2 regions of the Pseudoalteromonas sp. NEC-BIFX-2020_015 genome follow, and region 1 is predicted to be linked to the other one. Evidence: predicted binding sites of a transcription regulator. Region 1 holds the regulator's gene; the other holds the start of a gene.
What was found. Region 1 encodes ArgR, which controls arginine synthesis, uptake and breakdown. Its sites were predicted from a motif close to ANTGAATANNTATTCANT; they were not measured.
Positions count from the first base shown of each region.

Region 1 (3,428 bases):
AGTTAGTAAGTGATGAACAGTTATTTTTGGCGCCAGAGTATCGTAATATCGGTATGATGTTTCAAGATTATGCATTGTTCCCACATTTAACAGTGGCCGATAATATTGCATTTGGGTTAGCCAAAATGCCAAAAGCGCAAAAGCAGCAACGTGTTGATGAAATGCTTGAATTGGTACATTTAATCGGTTGTGCTAAACGTTTTCCACACCAATTGTCTGGCGGCCAGCAGCAGCGAGTCGCGATTGCGAGGGCACTCGCTTATAAACCTAGTTTATTATTATTAGATGAACCATTTTCAAATATTGATACCCAAGTACGATTTGAATTAATTGCTGATATCCGTCGTATTATTAAAGCGCAGCGCGTGTCTGCAGTATTTGTTACACACTCAAAAGAGGAAGCATTTGCATTCTCTGACACTTTGGCGGTGATGCATCGCGGAAAAATTGCTCAACAGGGCACCGCTGAGCAACTTTTTAGCTCTCCGAGTTCAAAGGTGGTTGCAGAGTTTCTAGGTCAAGGCATATACTTGGACGCAGAAGCATTAACGGCAACTGAATATAATACTGCATACGGGCGTGTTGAATCATTTGCTGCACGAGGTTCTCAGGCTCAACTAGGTCAGCTATATATTCGCCCACATCACCTTTTATTAACCGCGGTTTCAATAGGTGAGGAGGGTATTAATACAGTAACTATTATCAATAGTCGCTTTATTGGCTCCCATTATGTTTATAAAGTGATGATTGCACAGCAAGAAATAGAAGTTGCAGCTCAATTAGACCAGTCATTTAAAGAGAATGATCAGGTTACAATAAAAATAAAACCGCACACGGTAAACTTTTTCGCTAATTAGAGTAGTGACTTTTTATTTTAAAGCAAAAGCGCCGTGTATGAGACTTTGAGTTAAGGAAATACCATGGCGCAAGCGCAATCGGGGATTTGTGCTGAGGCAAACCTACACGGTTTGCATTTATTTTTTAATGTATTTGATGGTCATGACGAGTCATTGCGTAAAAAATTAAAGCGAGTCAGTGTGATTCAAGACGAGTTCGCTGATCAATTTTCAGAATCTATGCTCTCAAGCCTTGTGGCTGTAGGCGCGCAGTATTGGCCACATGTTTTACCTGAGTTCATTCCAAGCCAACTACAAAGCTTTCCTAATATTACGCATAATGATCATGTTATGGGGGCACAGCCGTTCGATTTATTTGTACAAATTCGTTCAGATAGAGAAGACGTAAACCATTTGTTCGCATTACAAATACTTAAATTGTTTGCCCCTGATGTTGAGCTTGTTGAGCAAGTACGTAATTTTCGCTTTTTAGATGGCCGCGACTTTAATGGTTTTATACTCGGGGGGGATACCCCCCATGGTCGTCAAAAGCGAATCACGGCTTTAGTTAGCAGGCCGGGGCACTTTGAAGATCAAGGTAGTTATATCCATGTGCAGCGTTATAAGCATGATTTGAGTGTATGGCAGCATCTATCATTACATGAACAAGAGCAAATAATGGGGCGTACGCGATTAGATAACACGCTGATCATACCACCGTTAGAAACCAGTCATGCAGTACGAACTGAACTTAAAGACGAGCAAGGTCAAGCGTTGCTTCTCAATCAAAGCATGCCTTACGGTGATGTAAATGAGCAAGGTGTATTAGCAATAAGCTGCGGCGCATTTGGCTCGGTGTTTGAGCAGGTGTTACGTAGCCGCTTAGGGCAGGGCGAATGCTATGACCATTGGCTTGATTTTACACAAGCTGATATGGGGTCGGCATTCTTTGCCCCGTCAATTAACTTTTTAAAGCAGCTTTAAACCGTATCAAATAAAAGACGAACACGCTCAAGGGTTACATCAATTTCTGAAATTTTAGCTGGGGCGATAAAAATAGTGTCGTCTCCGGCAATTGTACCCAAAACACCATCTGCTTTACCTAATGAATCGAGTAAGCGAGCAATTAATTGTGCAGCACCTGGGCTGGTGCGAATAATGATCATCATTTCATTATGCATAATATCAATCACTAATTGGCGCAATGGGCTTTTTGCTGTAGGTACACCCATTTCAGCGGGTAGGCAATATACCATCTCTTGTTTTGCATTACGCGTGCGTACGGCGCCAAATTTACTCAACATGCGCGATACTTTACTCTGGCTGATATTATCAAAACCTTGCTCTTTTAGAGCGTCTACGATTTCGCCTTGAGAACCAAAATTCTCCTCTTTTAAAAGTGATTTAAAGGCTTTTACCAGTGCTTCTTGTTTATCATGTGGTTGCATGTTGCTGTTCTGCTCTTGTTATTTGATGAGCTAAATTCTACACAAAAATGAATATTTATGCAGTAGTTGTTTGTCGTATGCGCTTTGTAAACAAGAAAGTTTACAACTATGGTCGAAATTATATGCAAAATAAGCAGGATAAATTTGTCTTTAGGCATTAATTTCATTATCTTTAGAGCCACAAATATTTCCCTATCTCAAATTACGGAGAATTCCAATGAAAGTTGCTGTATTAGGTGCTGCAGGCGGTATCGGCCAAGCGTTGTCTTTATTATTAAAAACAGGTTTACCAGCTGGTTCTGAATTATCACTTTATGATGTTGCTCCAGTTGTTCCTGGTGTTGCTGTTGACCTTTCTCACATCCCAACAGATGTTAAAGTAGCTGGTTTTGGTGCTGACGCACTTGACCAAGCGTTAACGGGTTGTGATATCGTGCTTATCCCTGCGGGTATGCCACGTAAGCCTGGTATGGACCGTGCTGATTTATTCAACGTAAATGCGGGTATCATCAAAACATTAGCAGAAGGCATTGTTGCTAATTGTCCTACTGCACTTGTGGGTATTATTACAAACCCAGTAAATGGCACTGTGCCAATTGTTGCTGAAGTTTTCAAAAAAGCAGGTACTTACGATGCTAAGCGTGTTTTCGGTATCACTACTTTAGATGTGATCCGTTCTGAAGCGTTCGTAGCTGAGCTTAAAGGTGTTGATGTTGCAACTGTGAAAGTACCAGTAATTGGTGGTCACTCAGGCACAACTATTCTTCCTCTTTTATCTCAAGTTGAAGGTGTTAGCTTTACTGATGAAGAAGTTGCAGCGCTTACTCCACGTATCCAAAATGCAGGTACTGAAGTAGTAAATGCTAAAGCTGGCGGTGGTTCTGCTACATTATCAATGGGTGCTGCTGCAGCACGTTTTTGTATGTCTTTAGTTAAAGGCCTACAAGGTGAAGACGTTGTAGATTATGCATACGTTGCAGTTGAAAGTGGCGATGCAGAATACTTCGCTCATCCAGTACGTTTAGGTAAAAATGGCGTAGAAGAGATTCTTTCTTACGGCGAACTAAGCGCGTTTGAGCTACAAGCTAAAAACGATATGCTTGATACGCTGAAAAAAGACATCCAAGAAGGTGTTGATTTCATC
Region 1 covers NZ_JABCJL010000004.1:3,865-7,292, forward strand. The annotation lists gene HH219_RS04100 (ABC transporter ATP-binding protein) at 1-857, shown strand, start outside; gene HH219_RS04105 (Dyp-type peroxidase) at 921-1,820, shown strand; gene argR (transcriptional regulator ArgR) at 1,817-2,284, opposite strand; gene mdh (malate dehydrogenase) at 2,502-3,428, shown strand, end outside.

Region 2 (3,428 bases), on a different contig from region 1:
TAGGGCTGGCTGACACTGCACCAGGTTGTCTGATACGACTACCAGTAATTGAAATGACTTCTAAGTCTTTGTCTACCTTAGTTTCTTCCGCCGCTGAAATTGGCGCATAAATAAGTGCAGTTGAAACAACACCTGCGCTAAACGCATGCTTTACGGCAAGCGATATTTTATTCTTTAACATTGTAATCTCCCAAGTATTTATAATGATTATACCAAATACTGCAACGTTCCTTTTAGGGGACATTAATTTAGCCACTACAATATATAGTAACTAAATCAGGTATTACAAATTTTTTACTAAAATTTAAAGAGTGTTGCTTTTGTGTTTGTTCGTTTGGTGGGGGGTTATTCGTAGTAATTTGTTTTTTAACAATGGCTTAAGTGAAAACGACTCAAGAGAGTCGTTTTTATTATTATTTAAAACTTACCGTGTTAACAGTTTGTTTCTTCAGCATTTACACCTTCTTTTACTTTTTCACAGGCGTCTTCGACTTTGTTTTGTACATCGGTTACAGCTTCATCTATGCGCTCACCTGCTTCTTCTGCGTGATTGTCTTCACAACCCATAATAAAAAAACTAGCGAAAAGGGCGATAACGGCTGTTTTTACTGTTGTAGATTTCATAATGTAATTCCTTGTAAATAAATATAGTGGTAATACTGTTGCGTTACTTTGTCTCAGCTACTTGGGCACGTTGCCACGTAGTGCGCCTGATACAAGAGAGATAACTAACAATACTAAAAAGATAAAAAATATAATCTTAGCAATTCCTGCTGCGGCACCTGCGATGCCACCAAAACCTAACACTGCAGCAATAAGTGCAATAACTAAAAATGTAATTGTCCAGCGTAACATTGTTTTCTCCTTGGTTAATTTGTACATATTAGATAATGCCATTTACATGCCAATATTAAAGTCCTTTAAAATCAATCGCTTGATTATTCATTCGTTATAGGGATCAGTTTCATAGGAAATATTTACACGCTTTATGTGTAACTTGTTCTTAAGTAAAAAAAGGAATGTAAAATCACCATGCTATTGGTAAGACCAATTAATTTAAGTGGTTTTTAGAAAAGAAATATTATCAAATATAGAGACTGCATAAATAGGGATGGAGCTTTGCATTCTATAGCTTATAAGTTTTGGCTATATTCGCTATTTTTATCATCTATATCTTGAAAAATAATAGCGATTTGTCGGGTGTTAAATTTAATGTGGGTATGTTAGCTTTATATTAATTGGTTTTACCAATTTACAAAGTGTTGGAAGTGGTTAATTACTTTGATATGATTGTTGCATAGTTATTTATATAAAGTGGTTTTTTACCTGCTTTTGTTGCTTTGTTAACTATCAGGTATTGAATATATAAAGGGGCAGAGTATGAATATAGGTGAGTTACTAGCGACAGCAGCAAATTTGATGGCAACAGGCATGGTGGGCGTTTTTGTTTTTCTTTCATTGTTGATTTCAGCAATTGTATTAATGTCTAAGGTGGCGAGTCGTTTTGAGCAACCTATAGATGTACCAGCTCGTGCGCCATCAATCAAAGCGCAAGGTGTGCCAGATGCACACATTGCCGCAATTAGTGCTGCCATCGCTCAGTACAAAAATAAACAAAAATTATAAGGGGTGACTTATGGCTAAATTAAAACTAACAGAACTGGTACTTCGTGATGCTCATCAATCATTATTAGCAACGCGTATGCGTTTAGATGACATGTTACCTATTGCTGAAAAACTTGATGATGCAGGTTATTGGTCGATCGAATCATGGGGCGGTGCAACATTTGATTCGTGTATTCGCTATTTAGGAGAAGATCCATGGGAGCGTATTCGCGCCCTTAAAAAAGCAATGCCGAATACAAAGCAACAAATGCTGTTACGTGGTCAAAATCTTTTAGGTTACCGTCATTATGCTGATGATGTGGTAGAAAAATTTGTTGAGCGTGCACATAAAAATGGTGTAGATGTCTTTCGTATTTTTGATGCAATGAATGACGTGCGTAATTTAGAAACGGCAATCAAAGCCGCAATCAAAGTTGGTGCCCATGCACAAGGTACAATTTCATACACAGTAAGCCCAGTCCATACACTGGAGATGTGGCTAACACTTGCAAAACAGCTTGAAGATCTTGGTTGTCATTCAATTTGTATCAAAGATATGGCAGGTTTACTTAACCCATATGATGCTGAAAAGTTGATTAAAGGTTTAAAAGAAACGGTTTCTATACCAATTGCAATGCAATGTCATGCAACAACAGGTTTAAGTACAGCAACCTATCAAAAAGCGATTGATGCTGGCATCGATATGCTTGATACCGCTATTTCCTCAATGAGTATGACTTATGGACACAGTGCAACAGAGACCATTGTTTCTATAGTTGAAGGAACTGAGCGCGATACTGAACTTGATTTGAATCAGCTCGAAGAGATTGCCGCTTACTTCCGTGATGTACGTAAAAAGTATGCTGCATTTGAAGGCAGTTTAAAAGGTGTTGATGGTCGTATATTATTAGCGCAAGTGCCTGGCGGCATGTTAACTAACATGGAAAATCAACTTAAAGAGCAAGGCGCAGCAGATAAACTTGATCAAGTGTTGCTTGAAATACCACGCGTTCGTGAAGATTTAGGCTTCTTGCCTTTAGTGACACCTACCTCGCAAATTGTAGGCACACAAGCTGTTTTAAATGTACTGACGGGTGAGCGTTATAAAACAATCACTAAAGAAACGGCAGGTGTATTAAAAGGTGAGTACGGAGCAACACCAGCGCCAATGAATAAAGAGCTGCAAGAGCGCGTGCTTGATGGTGCAGACGTTATTACTTGTCGTCCTGCTGATTTATTAAAACCAGAACTTGAGACGCTGCAAGCTGAGTTATTAAAAGAAGCACAAGAGCAAGGTTTAATACTTGCTGATGAGCAAATAGACGACGTGCTAACGTATGCATTATTTCCACAAATTGGTTTGAAATTCATTAAAAACCGTAACAACCCTGATGCATTCGAAGCAATACCTGCGGCCCCAACGGCTCAATCAGAAAAACCAACTAAAACGAATAATAAAACAGTCACTGCTGAGCAGTACAGCGTAAAAGTTGATGGTAAAGTTTATGATGTAGTTGTTGCTCAAGGCGGTGAACTAAAAGAAGTTACTTTAAAAGACAGTGAGTTAATTCCCCAGTCTGCCTCAGTCGCATCAGGGGAGACATTGAATGCACCTCTTGCCGGTAATATCTTTAAAATTAAAGTTAAAGCAGGGCAAACGGTTAACGAAGGTGATGTAGTAATGATCATGGAAGCCATGAAAATGGAAACAGAGATCCGCGCTACACATGCAGGTACAATTGCTCAGATCCTAGTTTCTGAAGGTGACTCGGTTGTCACGGGTGATGCCATGATTTCATTAGCCTAGGAGTAAAGTAGGATGG
Region 2 covers NZ_JABCJL010000019.1:69,414-72,841, forward strand. The annotation lists gene HH219_RS14495 (TonB-dependent receptor) at 1-181, opposite strand, end outside; gene HH219_RS14500 (hypothetical protein) at 433-624, opposite strand; gene HH219_RS14505 (DUF1328 family protein) at 682-855, opposite strand; gene HH219_RS14510 (OadG family transporter subunit) at 1,381-1,626, shown strand; gene oadA (sodium-extruding oxaloacetate decarboxylase subunit alpha) at 1,637-3,412, shown strand; gene HH219_RS14520 (sodium ion-translocating decarboxylase subunit beta) at 3,425-3,428, shown strand, end outside.
Region 2: a site for ArgR is predicted at 1,293-1,310, ahead of HH219_RS14510 (OadG family transporter subunit). Genes of this name have one in related genera too.